Regions from separate parts of the Dyella sp. CR10 genome, predicted to be linked through region 2. Evidence: predicted binding sites of a transcription regulator. Region 2 holds the regulator's gene; the other holds the start of a gene.
What was found. Region 2 encodes FliA, which starts transcription of late flagellar genes. Its sites were predicted from a motif close to TAAAGTTTNNCNNNCNNNGGCCGATAA; they were not measured.
Positions count from the first base shown of each region.

Region 1: ACNR9O_RS23200 (methyl-accepting chemotaxis protein) is a predicted target of FliA. The motif match lies at 6,706-6,732, and genes of this name have one in related genera.

Region 1 is NZ_CP185986.1:5,187,010-5,196,855, reverse strand. Features, by position in the region: gene ACNR9O_RS23230 (adenylate kinase) at 1-492, opposite strand, end outside; gene ACNR9O_RS23225 (6-phosphofructokinase) at 696-1,967, shown strand; gene ACNR9O_RS23220 (FMN-dependent NADH-azoreductase) at 1,957-2,664, opposite strand; gene gcvA (transcriptional regulator GcvA) at 2,781-3,686, shown strand; gene ACNR9O_RS23210 (alpha/beta hydrolase) at 3,676-4,419, opposite strand; gene ACNR9O_RS23205 (hypothetical protein) at 4,447-4,977, opposite strand; gene ACNR9O_RS23200 (methyl-accepting chemotaxis protein) at 5,062-6,669, opposite strand; gene ACNR9O_RS23195 (RcnB family protein) at 6,898-7,332, shown strand; gene ACNR9O_RS23190 (sodium-translocating pyrophosphatase) at 7,488-9,539, shown strand.
Region 2 is NZ_CP185986.1:612,324-622,169, forward strand. Features, by position in the region: gene flhA (flagellar biosynthesis protein FlhA) at 1-1,943, shown strand, start outside; gene flhF (flagellar biosynthesis protein FlhF) at 1,977-3,245, shown strand; gene ACNR9O_RS02715 (MinD/ParA family protein) at 3,242-4,186, shown strand; gene ACNR9O_RS02720 (RNA polymerase sigma factor FliA) at 4,188-4,982, shown strand; gene cheY (chemotaxis response regulator CheY) at 5,042-5,449, shown strand; gene ACNR9O_RS02730 (protein phosphatase CheZ) at 5,446-6,087, shown strand; gene ACNR9O_RS02735 (chemotaxis protein CheA) at 6,101-8,068, shown strand; gene ACNR9O_RS02740 (flagellar motor protein) at 8,070-8,810, shown strand; gene motD (flagellar motor protein MotD) at 8,807-9,793, shown strand; gene ACNR9O_RS02750 (chemotaxis protein CheW) at 9,831-9,846, shown strand, end outside.

The DNA.
Region 1 (9,846 bases), 640 kb from region 2:
CTGGCCGCGCTTGGCGAAGAAATCCGCCACCGGCGCGGTCTGCTCGGCGTAGACCTTCAGGCGGTCGCGCACCACCGCCGGATCGTCGTCCTTGCGGTGCTCGGCCTGGAAGCGGATCTCGACGCGGCCGATGATCACCTCATCCGGCACGTCCAGCTTCACCACCGCGTCCAGCGGCTGGCCGATCTTGGCCAGCAGGTGGCCCAGCGCCTCGGCCTGGGCCACGTTGCGCGGATAGCCGTCGAGAATGAAGCCGTTCTTCACGTCGTCCTGCGACAGGCGCTCTTCCAGCATCGCCAGCAGGATGTCGTCGGACACCAGCTTGCCCGCATCCATCACCGCCTTGGCCTTGAGGCCGGTCGGGGTGCCGGCGGCCACCGCCGCGCGCAGCATGTCGCCGGTGGAAATGTGCGGAACGCCGAGTTCAACCTTGAGGCGCGCAGCCTGGGTACCTTTGCCCGAACCGGGCGGGCCAAGAAGGACGAGTCGCATAATGCTCCACGAGTTCCGGCTCGCCGCGGCGCTTGCCGCCGGGTCCGCCAATACAGAAGGAAATTGACAGTCACGTTAACGTCTGCAGGGGGTGCCGTCAAACAAGATGCGTCGCCCGTTTGCGCTAAATCACTGTTGCAAAAGACATCCCGGCTCGGCGCAAGATTGCCGCACCGCACGAAAAGACCACCTGGAGAATGCCTATGAAGCGCTCGTCCCGATCCCCCGCCGGCCGCCTGCTCTACGCCCAGTCGGGTGGCGTCACCGCGGTGATCAATGCCACCGCCGCCGGCGTGATCGAGGCTGCGCGCGCCCAAGGCGTGCAGGTCTATGCGGCGCGCAACGGCATCCTCGGCGCGCTGCGCGAAGAGCTGATCGATACGTCGAAGGAAACTGCCGCCGCCATCGCGGCGCTGCGCCACACGCCTGGCGGGGCGTTCGGCTCCTGCCGCTACAAGCTCAAATCGCTGGAAGCGAACCGCGCCGAGTACGAGCGGCTCATCGATGTGCTGCGCGCCCACGACATCCGCTGGTTTCTCTACAACGGCGGCAACGACTCGGCCGACACCGCGCTGAAGATCTCGCAGCTGGGCAAGGCCATGGGTTACGACATCCGCTGCATTGGCGTGCCCAAGACCGTCGATAATGATCTTGCCGTCACCGACTGCTGCCCCGGCTTCGGCTCCGTCGCCAAGTACACGGCCGTCTCCACGCTCGAAGCGAGCCTCGATGTCGCCTCGATGGCCGATACCTCGACCAAAGTCTTCATCCTCGAAGTGATGGGCCGCCACGCCGGCTGGATCGCCGCCGCCGCGGGCCTCGCCGGCGAGAGCCCGGATGCGCCGCCGCATCTCATCCTGTTTCCCGAGCGCGTGTTCGACGAAGAGGCGTTCCTGGCCAAGGTCAAGGCCACGGTGGAACGCGTCGGCTGGTGCACCGTGGTCGCCTCCGAGGGCATCCGCAACGCACAGGGCCAGTTCCTCGCCGAAGCCGGCACGCGCGATGCGTTCGGCCACGCGCAGCTGGGCGGCGTCGCGCCGGTGCTGGCCGCGCTGGTGAAAGAAAAGCTCGGCTACAAGTACCACTGGGCGCTGCCCGATTACCTGCAGCGCTCGGCCCGCCACCTCGCCTCCAAGACCGACGCCGACCAGGCCTACGCCGTCGGCAAGGCCGCGACGGAATACGCGCTGGCCGGCCAGAACGCGGTGATGCCGGTGATCGTGCGCACCTCCGACGCGCCGTATCGCTGGAAGATTGAATCGGCGCCATTGGCCAAGATCGCCAATCGCGAGAAGAAAATGCCGGCCTCCTTCCTCACCCGCGACGGCTTCGGCATCACCGCCGCGGCACGCCGCTACCTCGCCCCGCTGATCCAGGGCGAGGCCTCGCTGCCCTACGGCAAGAACGGGCTGCCAAAGTACGTGCAACTGAAGAACACCGCCGTAGCCCGCAAGCTGCCCGCGTTTACGCCATGACCAACGGCGGCGGGGCGTGCGCCGCGTGCGCCCGCTGCAGCTCGTCCACCAGCGCGTCCACCGCCGCCTCAGCTGCATGCAGCGAGGCGGCCAGGCGATCGCCGCCGAACTCGTCGTACTCCACCGCCACCATGCGCACGTCCGTCACGCCGATGTACCCGAAAGCCGTGCGCACGGCAGGCTCCACATGATTCATCGCAGCGATGCGCCCGCCAGCGTCGTAGCCGTAGTCGCCACGCGAACTCAGCAGCACCAGCGTGCGCGGCTTGTCGTCGAGCAGAGGCCAGTACGGCGCGCCGGTGCGCGACCGGTCGAAACCGAACGTCCGCCCCACGCGCACGATATTGTCGATGTAGGCCTTGAAGCCGCTCGGCACGCCGAAGTTGTACATCGGCACGCCGGCCACGATGAGATCGGCGGCAAGCAGTTCGTCGATCAGGGCATCGCTCTCGCCCAGCCGCTGGCACATCCACGATGCGCGTGACGGTTCCGGCGTGAAGGCCGCATGGATCCAGCTGCCATCGACCGGCGTCGGCGGGCGCTGCCCGATGTCGCGATAAAGCACGTCGTCGGCCGGATGCGTCGCATGCCAGCGGTCGACGAAACGTGCACTCAGCCGCCGCGTGTGCGAGCCGAATCGGTGCAGATCGGAGCGGCCGCCGCGGGCGCTGGCATCGAGGTGGAGCAAGGTGGTCATCGAGTTCTCCAGGCATGAACTCCATTCACGTGATGGAGCCGGAAGCGCATGCTATGAACGAAGAACCGGCCTGAAAAACGATCCTTTCTCAGCTCATGCATGAATACAGATCACCCATGGAAAGCTCGCGCCGACACCTCCCGCCCCTCGCCTCCCTGCGCGCCTTCGAAGCCGCGGCGCGTCATCAGAGCTTCCGCCTCGCCGCGCAGGAGTTGTCGGTGACCGCCACAGCGATCAGCCATCAGGTACGCCAGCTGGAAGAGCTGCTCGGCGTCGCGCTGTTCGAGCGGCAGGTGCGCAAGGTGACGCTCACCGCCGAAGGTCGCCAACTTTTCCCTGCGTTGCGGGACGGCTTCGACCTGATGGCGGCAGGGCTCGCTCCGCTGCTGCGCCCACGGCGACGGCGCATCCTGACCGTATCGGCGACGCCGGCTTTTGTCGCTCGCCTGCTGGTACCGCGGCTCGCCTCATTCCAGGCCAACTATCCGGAACTGGATCTGCGCCTGCATGCGTCCACCCAACCAGTCGACTTCGGCTCGCAGCAGATCGATGCCGCCGTGCGCTACGGCAAAGGCCCGTTCCGCGACCTGCACAGCGAGCCGCTGCTGCACGCGCGCTTCGCGCCAATGTGCAGCCCGCGGCTGACATTGCGTGCGCCCGCCGACCTGATGCGTCATCCGCTGCTGCATTACCAGTGGCAACCGGGTTTTCGCGAGCCATCCGACTGGGCGGCGTGGCACCGTGCCGCCGGCTTTCACGGCGCGGATGTCTCGCGCGGCGTGACCTTCAGCGACGAAGCCCACGCCATCGACGCAGCCATCGCCGGCCAGGGTGTAGCCCTGATCAACATCGCGCTGGTCGCCGGCGAACTGACCCGCGGCACACTGACGATCCCGTTCGGCCCCGAACTGGACGGCCAGGATTACCACCTGGTCTATCCGCCGGCCAACGAAAGCGACGACGCCATCGCCGCACTGCGCAGGTGGCTTACCACTCCGCTGTCAGAAGCAATCACTGCATGAAGCGGCTCAAGCCGATGCGATAAGCGGAATACTCCTGTATGTCGTTGTGTCCCGCATCCGGCACCACTTGCAGCAACGGCGGTGAAGAAAAGGCGGAAGCGAGCGCCTGGGTGTGCGCGGCGGCCACCAGTTCATCCTCGCCCGCACGGATGATCAGCACCGGACAACGCACACTCGACGCATAGCGCCACGATTCATAGCGTTCACGCGCAAGCCAGTCGACCGGCATCCATGGATGAAAATCCTTCGCCACGCGCACCATGCTGTCGAACGGCGTCACCAGCGCCAATCGCTCCACCGGACGTTGCGCGGCCAGCTGTACGGCAATGCCACTGCCCAGGCTGCGTCCGATGACAGCAACCGAGGCATGGTCGGGCGCGATCCGATCGAACCAGGCCAGCGCATCGGCCACCAGCGACCGCTCTTCCGGTTCGCCGCCGCTGGCCGCATAGCCGCGGTAGGCCAGCAGATAGATTGTGTGTTGCGGGAACCAGCGGGCAAGCGACTCGCGCGCGTCTTCTACGCGCTCACCATTGCCGCCGAAGTACAAAATCGCCATTGGCTGCCCCGGATGCATCACCCAACCGCGCAGAGGCACACCATCGCGAACGAGCTCGATATCGGGCGCCTGCACGACTCGCCAGGTTGCCTCCGGGTGATACATCATCGCCCGCTGGTTGAAGTAGAGCGCAGCGGCGTAACCCACGTAGAGCAACAAGGCCAATACGCCCATTACCGCGATGGTTCGCCAAAACACCGCTCAGCGCTCCGCCTTGCGCGGATGCGCATTGTCGATCGTCTCAATGCGAGTCACCTTGCCGGCCTTCAGGGTGATGCGGATGGTCCGCTCGTGGGGCGCACCGTAGCCGGTTCCGTCGCCCGGCAACAAGGCACCGTCAGGCAGGATCAGTTCGCCGCTGTACCAATTCGCGAATACCTGCCCGCCCTGCGTCGCGCCGAACAGTTCGGCCAGCGTGGCCCGGCGGCAGTCGCCGGTGCGCGCGGCCGCGTCGGCGCAGAGCCACGTATCGATGTCCACCAGATAGAGACGATCGTCTTCCAGGCGCCAGCTGCCGACATAGCCGCGGTCGTCTGCGGCGCGCAGTGGTGCGGGCATGAAACGCGGGCGCGCCTGACGATCCGGGTAGCGCTGCTCCAGCGGCTCGCTCAGCAGCGCGTAGGCCTTGCCGTGCCATTCCAGGCGTTCCGCGCGCGGCGGCGTCGCGTGCAACAGCCACGGCAGGGCCAGCAACAGCAGCCCGATTCCAGTCGGCCATTGGCATGCGCTCATTGCGGCCCTCCCATCGTGCTGGCGAGCTTGCCATAGCACCCGGCGCACGCCTGTACGCCTTTTGGTCGGGACGCGCGAGCCGCATCACGCTTTTGCACCCTCTTCGGCCGGCGAGTCGGCGGAACGGAAGAACCCGACCAGCGCCGTCAGCGCATCGGCCTGACCACGCAACGCGCGGCCCGCGTCCGCCACGTCGCCCACAAGACGCGCGTTCTGCCGCGTGCCCTCATCCATATGCCGCACCGCAGCGTCGATCTCGCCGATGCCTTCGCTCTGCTCGCGGCTGCTCGCCCGAATCGCGGCGACGGCCTGCGAAACCTGCGAAGCGCCTTCGACAATGCGTATCAACACGTCGCCGGAATGCGCGGCGAGCACGGCGCCTGCCTCCACCCTGGCGTGACTGTCTTCGATCAAGCCGCGGATCTCGCGCGCGGCCTCGGTGCTGCGCTGGGCCAGCTGGCGCACTTCGTCGGCGACCACTGCGAAGCCGCGCCCGTGCGCGCCGGCATGGGCCGCTTCCACCGCCGCGTTCAAGGCGAGCAGTCTCGTCTGGAAAGCCAGCGTGTCGATTGCTGCCACGATGTCGCTCATGCGTCGGTGGGCGTCGCCGATCGCATCGACCGAGCGGCGCGTCTGGGCCACGATGCCGCTGCCCGCCTCGGCCTGCTCGCGCGCGGCGGCGGCGAGGCGGTCGGCGAGCGCCGCATGGTCAGCGTTGCGGCGCACCGCCTCGGTGAGGCGCTCCATCGAGGCGGCACTGCGCTCCAGACTATCGGCCTGGGTCCGTGTGCGCTTGCGCAAGGTGTCATTGTCGCGGGCCAGCCGATCGGCGGATCGAGTGACACCGAGCGCGCCCTGCTGCACCTCGCGCACTACGTCAGCCAGGCGCAGATCCATGCGCTGCAATGCGCGCAGCAAAGCGCCTATTTCGTCGTGATCTCCGACCTGTAGCGCATGGCCGAGCGCGCCATCGGCGATGCGTTGCGTTACCGAGACCGCCTGGCGCAGACGGCGGGTGATGGCGCGGATCAGCAGACCATCCAGCAGCAGCGCCGCGAGCAATCCGCCCATCAGCACGGCGGTCAGAAGGATCTGCACGCGGCGGCTCGACGCATGCGCGGCAGCCACCGCCTCTTCGCCAGCCTGCACGGCCTTGGCGAACAGGTTGGCGAAATCCGCATGCAGCGGCACGAAGGCCGGCTGCACGTCGGAAGCGATCTGCAACTGAGCGAGGTCGTACTGCTCGGCCTCCAGCTGCTTGAGCGCGTCGTCGACGGCTTGCTCGGCCGCCTTCCGGTGTGCGTCGGTCAAGGCCAGCAATTGGGCCTGTTCGCGCGCCAGGCCGCTACCGCGCAGATGTTCCCAGCGACGCCCGATCTCCACGCGGTTGGACTGGATCTGCGTGCGCGCCTCCTCCAGTGCGGATGGCAGCCGCGTGAGCCCGGCATGCGTGAGTGCGTTGAGGCTGTCGCTGTAATCGTTCTGGATGCGGCCCACGTCGGATAACGGGCTCAACGCGTCGGCCACCAGTGCACCCATGCGCTGGTCGGCATGCCAAAGGGACAACCCGGCGACGCCGCCCACCACCAGCAGGAGCAGCAGCAGGCCGACGAGACGGAGGATCAGACGGAACCGCAAGGAAAGCGCGGGCAAGACCCGCCAGTGGCGGGCGAGAGCTTGGAGAAAACGCATGCGACACCTACTCGGGGAAGTGGGGAGCTGGCCCCTGCATCGGCCGGAGGGAGACATGCTTTAGTCAAAATATCCTTTTAAATCATATATTTCAGTTTGAAAAAAGACAGATGGCGAAGGCATGACAGCTGAGCAGTGGATAAAGACCCCGTGACGAATAGGACTCATCGTTCAGACGCATCTTTTTACGATCTTTCGCAACGACGGCGATTCGTCGGAGGAGCGCAAATGAAGACTCTGGGCAAACAGTTCCTCGGCAAGCTGTTCCTCGCGCTGGGCCTCCTGGCCGGCAGCGGCGCCGCGCTGGCCGATCACGATCGCGGGCACGATCGCGGCGACCGCCATGGCCACTACGATCGCGACCGCGGTCGTCAGGAATGGGGCCGTCGCGATCACGACCGCCGCGACTGGGACCGCCGCGACCATTGGCGCGGTCCGGATCGCGGTTGGCACGATCGCCGCTATTACGGCGGCCACTATCGTCCTCATCCTCATCGCTGGGCGCGCGGCGAGCGCTACTACGGCCCGGTGTATGTGGTGAACGACTATCGCTACTACCGCCTGCGTCCGCCGCCGTACGGCTATCACTGGGTGCGCGACGACGGCGGCTACCTGCTCGTCGCCATCGGCACCGGCATCATCCTGGACATGGTGCTGAACTAAGCGGCGGATGGATCATGGTGAAGGCGGTGTCTACGGGGCACCGCCTTTTTTCGTGCGCCGTTGCGTCGCACAACATGAACGCCATCGACCTCTGCCTATACTCGCCGGAACCGCCCGCAATGGGCGGCTACTACAACCGAGATGGGGAGGCTTCGATGCTGCAGCAGTATGGCTTGTGGATCGTGCTTGCATGTGCGGTCGTGGCGGTTCTGTATGGCGCGCTCTCGGTGCGCTGGATCTTGGCCAAATCACCGGGCAACGAGCGCATGCAGGAGATCGCCGCGGCGATCCAGCAAGGCGCCCGGGCCTACCTCAACCGGCAATACACCACGATCGGCGCCGTCGGCGTGGTGCTCTTCATCGTGATCGGCCTGGCGCTGGATTGGGGCACGGCCATCGGCTTCGCCATCGGCGCGTTGCTGTCTGGCGCCACCGGTTATATCGGCATGAACGTCTCGGTACGCGCCAACGTGCGCACCGCCGAGGCCGCGCGCAGCGGGCTCGCCGCCGCACTCAATGTCGCCTTCCGCGGCGGCGCGATCACCGGCATGCTGGTGGTCGGCCTGGCCCTGCTGGGTGTCGCCGCGTACTACGCGGCGCTGCGTGGCATGGGCTATGAGAACATGCACGCATTGCATGCGCTGGTCGGCCTGGCCTTCGGCTCCTCGCTGATCTCGATCTTCGCGCGCCTGGGCGGCGGCATCTTCACCAAGGGCGCCGATGTGGGCGCCGACCTGGTCGGCAAGGTCGAAGCGGGCATTCCCGAGGACGATCCGCGCAATCCGGCGGTGATCGCCGACAACGTGGGCGACAACGTGGGCGACTGCGCGGGCATGGCGGCCGACTTGTTCGAAACCTACGCGGTGACCCTGATCGCCACCATGCTGCTGGGCGGCGTGATGGCCGAGCAGACCGGCTCCAACGGCGTGCTGTTCCCGCTGCTGCTGGGCGGTGCGTCGATCATCGCATCGGTGATCGGCACCTTCTTCGTGCGCTCGCGTGCGGGCGGCAAGATCATGAACGCGCTCTACGCCGGCGTGGCGGTCTCGGCCGTGCTCGCCGCCGTCGCGTTCTGGCCGATCACCAGCCAGCTGATGGCCGAATCGGCCTACGGGGTGGGCAAGCTCTACGGCTGCGCGCTGATCGGCCTGGCCCTCACCGGTGCCATGGTGGTGATCACCGAGTACTACACCGCCACCGAGTACGCGCCCGTGCGCCACGTGGCGCAGGCCTCGACCACCGGCCATGCCACCAACATCATCGCGGGCATCGGTGTGTCGATGAAATCCACCGCGTTGCCGGTGCTGGCGGTGTGCGCGGCGATCTGGGGCTCGTTCGCGCTGGCCGGACTGTACGGTATCGCCATCGCGGCCACCGCCATGCTCAGCATGACCGGCATGGTCGTGGCGCTGGATGCCTACGGCCCGATCACCGACAACGCCGGCGGCATCGCCGAGATGGCCGAGCTGCCGCCGGAAGTGCGCGGCGTGACCGATCCGCTCGACGCGGTGGGCAATACCACCAAGGCGGTAACCAAGGGCTACGCCATCGGCTCGGCCGGCCTGGCCGCGCTGGTGCTGTTCGCCGACTACACGCACAACCTCAGCCAGCATCTGGGCGTGGGCGATTTCCGCTTCGACCTGTCCAACCACTACGTGATCATCGGCCTGCTGATCGGTGGCCTGATCCCTTATCTGTTCGGCGCGATGGCGATGGAAGCCGTGGGGCGCGCGGCAGGTTCGGTGGTGGAAGAAGTGCGCCGCCAGTTCCGCGAGATCAAAGGCATCATGGAAGGCACCACCAAGCCCGACTACTCGCGTGCGGTGGACATGCTGACCCGCTCGGCGATCAAGGAAATGCTGGTGCCCTCGCTGCTGCCGGTGCTGGTGCCGGTGCTCGTGGTGTTCGGCTTCAAGTGGCTGGGCGGTGCCGAGGCCGGTGCGCAGGCGCTGGGCGGCGTACTGATCGGCACCATCGTCACCGGTCTGTTCGTGGCCATCTCCATGACCACCGGCGGCGGCGCCTGGGACAACGCCAAGAAATACATCGAGGACGGCCATCACGGCGGCAAGGGCTCGGATGCGCACAAGGCCGCCGTGACCGGCGACACCGTGGGCGATCCCTATAAGGACACCGCCGGCCCCGCGGTGAATCCGCTGATCAAGATCATCAACATCGTGGCGTTGCTGCTGATCCCGCTGCTCTGACAGGACCGGCGGCATGCATGCGGGCCGGGGCCACAAGCCCCGGCCCGTTGCGTTTGGACGTCCAAATCGCCAGCCGTCACATTGGCGCAAGTTTTTGGCAAGCCAGGCGTAAGTTTCATCGAACCACTCATCTGCGATCGCGAGTCCCCGTCGAAACGTAAGATATTGATGTGAAAGCGACGTAAAAAATTCCTACGTTTTTTTGCGACGTACGTGTTGACGCTTCCGTAACCCTTTGGTTAGAAGCGTTACAGGCCGGACGTCATCCGGCCTGGGGGAAAAACGCCACCGGCGCACATCTCTGGTC
Region 2 (9,846 bases):
CGCTGGTGATCCTGCTGGCGGTGGTCTACGTGCTGCGGCCGCTGGAATTCGCCGCGTTTCCCACCGTCGTGCTGATGGCCACGCTGCTGCGCCTGGCGCTGAACATCGCCTCGACCCGCGTGGTGCTGCTGCACGGTCACAACGGTCCCGGTGCGGCAGGCAAGGTGATCGAGGCATTCGGCGAGTTCGTGATCGGCGGCAATTTCGCAGTGGGCCTGGTGGTGTTCGCCATCCTCACCATCATCAACTTCGTGGTGGTGACCAAGGGCGCCACGCGCGTGTCCGAGGTGACCGCGCGCTTCACCCTGGATGCGATGCCCGGCAAGCAGATGGCGATCGACGCCGACCTCAACGCCGGCCTGCTCACCCAGGAACAGGCGCGCGAGCGCCGCCAGGAAGTGCGCGAGGAAGCGGACTTCTACGGCTCGATGGACGGCGCTTCCAAATTCGTGCGCGGCGACGCCACGGCCGGCATTCTGATCCTGATCATCAATATCGTCGGCGGTTTCTTCGTCGGCGTGATGCAGCATGGCCTCTCGGCCGGCGAGGCGGCCAAGACCTACACGCTGCTGACCATCGGCGACGGCCTGGTGGCGCAGGTGCCGGCGTTGATGCTGTCGATCTCCACCGCGGTGATCGTCACCCGCGTATCGCGCGCGCAGGACATGGGCAAGCAGGTGCTCGGCCAGGTGTTCGGCCAGCCGCGCGCGCTGGCCGTGGCGGGCGTGGTGCTGGGCGTGATGGGCCTGGTGCCGGGCATGCCGAACATCGCCTTCCTGCTGCTGGGCGCGATCTGCGGTGGCGCGGCCTGGCTGATGCTCAAGCGCGAACGCGAGACGCGCGAGCGACTGGCCGAAGAGGCCGCCGTGGAAGCCGCGCCCGCGGCGGCGCCGGCCGAACGCCTGGAGCTGGGTTGGGAAGATGTCGCCGGCGTCGATCCGGTTGGCCTCGAGGTGGGTTATCGACTGATCCCGCTGGTGGACAAGAACCAGGGCGGCGAGCTGATGGGGCGGATCAAGTCGGTGCGCCGCAAGCTGTCGCAGGAGCTGGGCTTCCTGGTGCCGCCGGTGCACATCCGCGACAACCTCGATCTTGGCCCCAATACCTATCGCATCACCTTGATGGGCGTGCCGATGGGCGAAGCCGAGGTGCACAACGAGCGCCTGCTGGCGATCAATCCCGGCCGCGTGCACGGGCCGCTGCAGGGCATCGCCACGCAAGATCCGGCGTTCGGCCTGGAAGCGGTGTGGATCGAATCCGGCCAGCGCGACAACGCACAGGCGCTGGGCTACACCGTAGTCGATCCGGCCACCGTGGTGGCCACGCATCTGTCGCATATCCTGCAGGGCCACGCGCACGAACTGCTCAGTCACCAGGACGTGCAGCAGCTGCTCGATCGCCTGGCCGCCGTCGCGCCGAAGCTGGTGGAAGACCTGGTGCCCAAGCGCATGTCGCTGGGCGTGGTGGTGAAGGTGCTGCAGAACCTGCTGGCCGAGCGCGTGCCGATCCGCAACATGCGTTCCATCGTCGAATCCTTGGCGGAGCACGCGGGCCAGAGTCAGGATCCCGGCGCGCTCACCGCCGCCGTGCGCGTCGCGCTGGGCCGGCAGATCGTGCAGGAGATCGCGGGCCTTGGCACCGAGATTCCGGTCATCACGCTGGCGCCGGAGCTGGAGCAGATCCTGCTCGCCTCGCTCGGAAACGGCGGCGTGGCGGGCGCCGCGGTGGAACCGGGCCTGGCCGACCGCCTGCAGAGCGGCGTCGCCGACGCGGCGCGCCGCCAGGAAATGGGTGGCGAACCGGCCGTGTTGCTGGTCGCGCCGCAGCTGCGTCCGTGGCTCGCGCGCTTCACGCGCCACGTGGCACAGAACCTGCACGTACTGGCCTACAACGAGGTGCCCGACAACCGTCGGGTGCGTTTGGTGCAGGCGCTTGGCCGGTAATCCGGCGCGCCGCGACAGGGGTTGAACCGACCGATGAAGATCAAGCGTTTCGTAGCCGCGGACATGCGCCAGGCCATGCGCGAAGTGCGCGAGGAGCAGGGTCCGGACGCGGTGATCCTCTCCACCCGCCGCCTGGACGAGGGCGTGGAGATCATCGCGGCCGTCGATTACGACGAGTCGCTGGTACGCGAAGCGGCACGCTCGGGCGAGCCGCTGCCGACCGAAGTGCGTGTGGCGCGCAGCGAAGCGCCGGCACCGCCGCCGCCGCTGCCGTCCAGGCGCGCACCGGCCGCGGTCGAAGCCGTGGCGACGATGCCCGCTGCGCCGGCTGCGCCCACGGAGCCGCCGCCGCTGCATCCGATGATGGAGCAGGCCGCGCTGGATACCGCGCGCATGCGCGCCGAGCTGGGCAGCCTGCGCGAAATGCTCGAAGCGCAGATGGCCTCGCTCGCATGGAACGACTTGCAGCGACGCCATCCGCTGCGCGGCCGCGTGTTGCGCGACATGGCGCGCCTGGGGATCGAACCCGATGTGGCTCGCCGGCTCGCCGATGAACTGCCCGACCAGCTCAGCCCCGATCAGGCGCGCTATCTGCCGCTGGGCGTGCTGAGCCGCAGTCTCGCGATCACGGGTCATGACGTGGCGGGCAGCGGCGGCGTGGTAGCGCTGGTCGGGCCGACCGGCGTGGGCAAGACCACCACCATCGCCAAGCTCGCCGCGCGCGCCGTGCTGCGCCATGGGGCGTCGCAGGTCGCACTGGTATGCACCGACAACTACCGCATCGGCGCCGCCGCGCAGCTGGAGCATTACGGCCGCCTGCTCGGCACCCGCGTGTTCTCGGCGCACGATGCCGAAAGCCTGCGCGAAGTGCTGGATGTCCTGCGTGGCCGCCGCCTGGTGCTGGTCGATACCGCCGGCGTAGCGGGCAGCGATCCGCGCCTGCAAGAGCAGATGGATCTCCTGCGTGCCGCCGGCGAGCTGCGCACCTGCCTGGTGCTGGCCGCCAACGCGCAGGCGCAGGCCCTGGACGAAATGTTGCGCGCGTTCCTGCCGCAAGGCCCGCAGGCCTGCATCCTCACCAAGCTGGACGAGGCGCCCAGCCTTGGCGGCGCGCTATCCGCGCTGATCCGCCATCGCCTCCCGCTGGACTACACCACCGACGGCCAGCGTGTGCCCGAGGACATCACCGCCGCGGACGCGCGCGTGCTGGTATGCCGGGCCGCGCAGGTGCTCAAGAGTGGCGGCGCGGTGGACGAGAGCTATATGGCCGAACGCTTCGGCCTCGCCGTGGCGAATGCATGATGAGTACTTTGGCGATGAATCAGGCATGGGGCCTGACGAACCTGTTCGCCGCGCTCAACCCGGGCGCGGGCGACGCTGAATCCGCGCCCGGCGCGGCGAAGGACCAGACGCGCGAACCTGCTCCGCGACGCTGCCGCGCGATCGCGGTGGCCGGCGGCAAGGGCGGCGTGGGCAAGTCCACCGTGGCGGTGAATCTGGGCATGTCGCTGGCGATGGCCGGGCGCGACGTGGCCTTGCTCGATGCCGACATGGGGCTGGCCAACCTGGACGTGCTGCTCGGCCTGCAGCCCGCGCGGCACATCGGTCACCTGCTCGACGGCAGCTGCACGTTGAGCGAACTGATGCTGCCGGCACCGCACGGGCTCAAGGTGATTCCCGCCGGTTCCGGCGCACGCCGCCTGGCGCAGCTGGACACCCGCGAGTACGCCGCGGTGATTCGCGCTTTCGACGAGCTGCCCGATCCGCCGGAGTTCCTGGTGGTCGATACCGCCGCGGGCGTGTCCGACAACGTGGTGATGTTCGCCGCGGCCGCCGACGATGTAGTGCTGGTGGTCTGCGACGAGCCGGCTTCGCTCACCGACGCCTATGCGTTGACCAAGGTGCTCAGCCGCGACTTCCGCGTACGGCGCTTCCACGTGGTGGCCAACATGGTGCGCCATGCCGGCGAGGCCCGGCAGCTCTACGAGAAGCTGGCGCGCGTGTGCGATCGCTTCCTGGATGTGGCGCTCGATTTTCTCGGCTCGGTGCCCTACGACGAGCACCTGCGCCAGGCCATCCGCCGCCAGGGCGCGGTGGTGGATCTGTGGCCGGCCAGCCGCGCCGCGCGGGGATTCAAGCAAATGGCCGGTGCGGTCGATACATGGGGGGAACCCCAGCGGACAAGTCGTGACCGTATCGCCTTCTTCGGCGGGCGGGCCGCATCGGCATCGACGGGGTGGTGAGATGAGCGTGGCTTCCGAATACCTGCAACTGCAACGCGAGAGCACAGAAGAGATGGTGCGCCGGCACGCTCCGCTGGTGCGGCGCATCGCCTATCACCTGATGGGCCGCCTCCCGCCGAGCGTGGACGTCGATGACCTGGTGCAGGCCGGGATGATCGGCCTGCTGGAAGCGGCGCGCAATTACGCCACCGACCGTATGGCCAGTTTCGAGACCTATGCGGGGATCCGTATCCGCGGGGCGATGCTGGACGAGTTGCGCAAGACCGATTGGACGCCGCGCTCGGTGCATCGCAAGTTGCGCGAGGTCACCGAGGTGGTGCGCCAGATCGAAAACGAAACGGGCGCCGATGCCGCCGATGCCGAGGTGATCCGGCGCCTGGGCATCAGCGCGCAGGAGTACCACCAGATCCTGGCCGACGCCGCGAGCGCGCGCCTGCTCAGTCTGTCCGCGCCGGAGGACGACGAAGAGGGCGCCGCGCTGGACGTGGCCGACCAGGAAGGACTGGGCCCGCAGGACCGCTTCGAGCAGGAAGGCATGCGCGAAGCCCTGGTCGAGGCGATCGGCGGCCTGCCGGAACGCGAGCAGCTGGTGATGTCGCTGTATTACGAGCAGGAACTGAACTTGAAGGAGATCGGCGCAGTGCTCGGCGTGACCGAGTCGCGCGTGTGCCAGATCCACGGACAGGCGCTGATCCGCTTGCGGGCGCGCATGACCGGGTGGCGCGAAGGCGAGGGCGCCAAGGGGGCGGGAGGCCGGCGCGGCAGCGCGAAGCCAGCCGCCGCCGCGTCGCGCTGAGCATCCCGCTTCCGGTTCTTCCACCCACACAAACCCCACAAGGACCCCTGGAGCCAACGTTGGACAAGAACATGAAAATCCTCGTGGTGGATGACTTCTCCACCATGCGGCGCATCGTCCGCAACCTGCTGGTGGAGCTGGGCTTCACCAATGCGCTGATCCAGGAGGCCGACGACGGCGTGAACGCCATGGCGATGCTCAAGCAGCAATCGTTCGACATGGTCGTGACCGACTGGAACATGCCCAACATGACCGGCATCGACCTGCTGCGCGCGATCCGTGCCGAGGCCGCGCTCAAGGCGTTGCCGGTGCTGATGGTCACCGCCGAAAACAATCGCGACCAGATCATCGCCGCCGCCCAGGCCGGCGTGAACGGTTACATCGTCAAGCCTTTCACCGCGGCCACGCTGAAGGAAAAGCTGGACAAGATCTTCGAGCGGCTTGCCGCGCAAGGAGCAGGCGCATGAGCGCTGTGATGGTCACCCCGATGAGCGCGGCGCTGCCGCAGGAAGTGCAGGAACTGCTGGCCAGCCCCGACGGCGCCACCTTCGAAATGGCGCTGGACGCGATGGTGCGCCAGCGCGAGCAGCACCTGTTCCGCGCGCTGGGCCTGCTGGCCCGCGACCTGCACGAAGCCGTGCGCCGCCTCGGCGGCGAGCTGGCGCAGGAAGGCGTGCCCGACAGCGTGGCCGATGCGCGCCAGAACCTGCACGACGTGCTGGAGATGAGCGCCAAGGCCGCGCATCGCAGCATCGATTTCGCCGAGCGCATGCGGCCGAAGGCCACCGCGCTGGAAGCCGACGCCAGTGCCTTGCTCGGCGCCGATGCCGGTGCGCCGCCAGTGTCCGCGTTCGCCGTGCAGGCGCGCGACTTCGCCGCGCAGTGCCGTGAGGGTCTGTCGGACATGGTGATGGCGCAGTCCTGGCAGGATCTGTCCGGCCAGCGCATCAAGAAGGTCGCCACCTTCATCGGCAGCGTGGAGTCGTCGTTGCTGGAGCTGGTGCGTCTGACCGGCGCACTGGCCGGCGGCGAGGCACCGGTGGCCGCGGCCAAGGTGTCCAGCCAGGACGAGGCCGATCGCCTGCTCAGCGAATTCGGTTTCTGAGCGCGGGGGCCTGATGGATCCCTCCCTGGACAGCGAGCTGCGCGACGATTTCCTGGTCGAGGCCGGGGAACTGGTGCAGCGCCTGGGCGAACAGCTCGTGGCGCTGGAGGCCGCGCCGCGCGATGCCGACCTGCTCAATGCCGTGTTCCGCGCCTTCCATACGGTGAAGGGCGGCGCGGGTTTCCTCGGCGTCGAGCCGATGGTGCAGCTGTGCCATCACGCCGAGGATCTGCTCAACGAAGCGCGCGCGAGCCGCTTCGTGCTGGATTCGGTGCAGATGGATGCGCTGCTGGAAGCGCTCGACCTGCTTAACGACATGATGGCCGCGCTGGCCGCGTCCGCCGACATGCCGCAGGCACCGGCCGCGTTGCTGCGGCGGCTGCAGCCGCCGGCGGCCGCGCGCGCACCGGCGCCCGTGCCTGCACCCGCACCGGCGCCCGCACCGGTGGCGGAAGACAGCGCAAGCATCGACGACAGCGAATTCGAAGCCTTGCTCGACAACCTCTACGGCAAGGGCGGCGCGCCCGGTGCGCCGGTAGTGGAATCCTCGTCCGGCACGATCGACGACGCGGAGTTCGAAAAGCTGCTCGATGACTTGCACGGCAGGGGCAAGGCGCCCGGTGCCGATGAAGCGATGACCAAGGCATCTGGCGCGATCGACGACAGCGAATTCGAAGCCTTGCTCGACAGTCTGCACGGCAAGGGAGGCGCGCCCGGCGTCGCCGCGGCGCCTGTCGCGCCGGTTCCGCCGAAGGTCGCGGCCAAGGCCGCGCCGCCGCCGGAAGCCACCGTGCGCGTGGATACCGGCCGTCTCGACGCGCTGGTCAATCGCGCCGGCGAGCTGGTGCTGGTGCGCAACCGCTTGCTGAGCCTCGCCGCGAGCAGCGGCGACGAACCCTTGAGCGTTGCCGCCGGTGAACTCGATCGCGTCGCCGACGAACTGCAGGGCGCCGTGCTCGGCATGCGCATGCAGCCGATCGGGCGCCTGTTCCAGCGCTATCCGCGCATCGTGCGCGATCTCGCCCGTCAGTTGGGCAAGGAGATCGAGCTGGTGCTGGAAGGCGAGGACACCGACCTGGATCGCAGCCTGGTCGAGGCCCTGGCCGATCCGTTGATTCACCTGTTGCGCAATGCCGTCGACCATGGTCTGGAAACGCCGGACCTGCGTGAAGCCGCCGGCAAGCCGCGTAAGGGCCGCGTGCGCCTGGCCGCGAGCCAGCGCGGCGAGCGCATCGTGATCGTGGTGGCCGACGATGGCCGCGGCATGGATCCCGATGTCCTGCGCCGCAAGGCGGTGGAGAAGGGCGTGATCGATCAGGCGCAGGCGGCGCGCCTGTCCGAGACCGAATGCCTGGAACTGATTTTCCGCCCCGGCTTCAGCACCGCCGCGCAGGTCTCCGACATCTCCGGCCGCGGCGTTGGCATGGACGTGGTGAAGACGCGCGTGGCCGAGCTGGGCGGCACCTTGCAGGTGCGCTCGAAGCTGGGGCAGGGCAGCGAGCTGGAACTGACCGTGCCGCTGACCCTGGCGATCGTGCGCGTGCTGATGGTGCGCGTGGGCGAGCGCCTGTTCGCGATGCCGCTGAGCAATGTGGACGAAGTCTTCGAACTCGCGCCCGGCCAGGACCGCCTGCTCGATGGCAGCCTGGTCGCGGCGCATCGCGACCGCGCATTGCCGCTGGGCGACCTCGCCGGCTGGTCCCGGACCGGCATCGATGCGGGTCGTCACGTGGTGGTGCTGCATATCGGCCATCAGCGCCTGGGTTGCCTGGTGCACGCGGTGCTCGGCCGCGAGGACGTGATGGTCAAGCCGCTGGGTCCGTTGTTCGCCGGTGTGCCCGGCGTGGCCGGCGCCACCATCACCGGCGACGGACGCCTCGCCCTGGTGCTGGACCTGGCGGGGCTGGCTGGCGCAGGCGGTCCGTGGCAGCCCGCGGGCATGTCGGCGGCGCTTTCATCTTCTGCAGAGGCAGTGGTCTGACATGGATCTGGTTAGTCTCATTGGAACGATCCTGGCCTTCGTGGTCGTGATCGTCGGCACCATCCTCAAGGGTTCGAGCGTCGAGGCCCTGTGGAACCCGGCCGCCTTCGTGATCGTGTTCGTCGGCACCATCGCCGCGCTTCTGGTGCAGACCCAGGGCAAGGTGCTCAAGCACGCGCTGGGCATGCTGCCGATGATCTACAAGCCGCCGCGGCACCAGCCCAACGATCTGATCAGCCGCGTGATCGGCTGGAGCGAGATCTCGCGCCGCCAGGGCCTGCTGGGCCTGGAGCCGCAGATCGAATCCGAACAGGATCCGTTCGTGCGCAAGGGCCTGCAGCTGCTGGTCGACGGCAGCGAGCCGGAGCAGATCCGCGGCGTGCTGGAAGTGGAGCAGGACACGCGTGAGCACGCCGATCTCGCCGGCGCGAAAGTGTTCGAGCAGGCCGGCATCTATTCGCCGACCATGGGCATCATCGGCGCAGTGATGGGCCTGATGGCGGTGATGCAGAACCTGGCCGATCCGAGCAAGCTCGGCCACGGCATCGCCGCGGCCTTTGTCGCCACCATCTACGGCGTGGCGCTGGCCAACCTGCTGATGCTGCCGATGTCCTCGCGCCTGAAGGGGATGATCCACAAGCAGGGCAAGATGCGCGAAATCATCATCGAGGGGCTGGTCTCCATCGCGCGCGGCGACAACCCGCGCCAGATCGAGAGCCGCTTGCAGGGCTACCTCGGATGAAAAAGCACAAGCACGAGGATCACGTCAATCACGAGGCCTGGGCGATTCCCTACGCCGACCTGATGACGCTGCTGCTCGCGTTCTTCGTGGTGATGTACGCGGTGTCGGTGGTCAACGAGGGCAAGTACCGTGTGATGTCCGAATCGATCATCGAAGCGTTCAACGGCAACAACAAGCAGATCCAGCCGGTGCACAGCAACAACGCTACGCCGACCGCGCCGGTGCCGGCCAAGCGCTCCACCTCCACCACGCCGCCTTCGCTGCGCCCGCGTCTGGCGGTGCCGTTGCCCACGCAGGCGCTGCCGCCGCAGATGACGCAGGGCGCGCTGACCACGCGCGAGGCCGCGCAGCGCAACCTGCAGCAGATTCAGGACGAAGTGCAGAAAGCGCTGCAGCCGCTGATCGACCAGAGCCTGGTGGTGGTGCGTCGTACGCAGAGCTGGCTGGAGATCGAGATCCGCACCGACATTCTGTTTCCCAGCGGCGTGGCGCGCCTGTCGCCGGAGGCCGACACCACGCTGCGCAGCGTGGCCGGCATCCTGGCGCCGTTCCCGAATCCGCTGCGCGTGGAAGGCTATACGGACGACAAGCCGATCAACACGACGGTGTTCCCTTCCAACTGGGAGTTGTCCGCCGCGCGCGCGGCCAGCGTGGCGCGCCTGTTCGCCGACAACGGCGTGGACCCCAACCGCATGGGCATCATCGGCTGGGGCGAATACCGCCCGGCGGCCGACAACGCCAGCATCGAAGGCCGCAACCGCAACCGCCGCGTGCTGGTAGTGGTGCTCAGCGACCAGCAAGCCCCGGCGCGTTTCTACAGCGACGCCGACCGCGCCGCGCCAGCGGACGAAACGGTCGAAGCCGTCCCCGCGCAGGCGCCTGCGAAGTCGGCTCCCGTGCTCCCTGCCACGACCTTGCCGATCGCGGCCAAGCTCGAGGTGCTGCGGGTGCCGCCGCCCGCTTCACCGCGCGGCGCGCCGTGACCGGCGCGTTTCTTATCCGAATGCCCAGAGCCTACGCATGAGTCAGGACCACG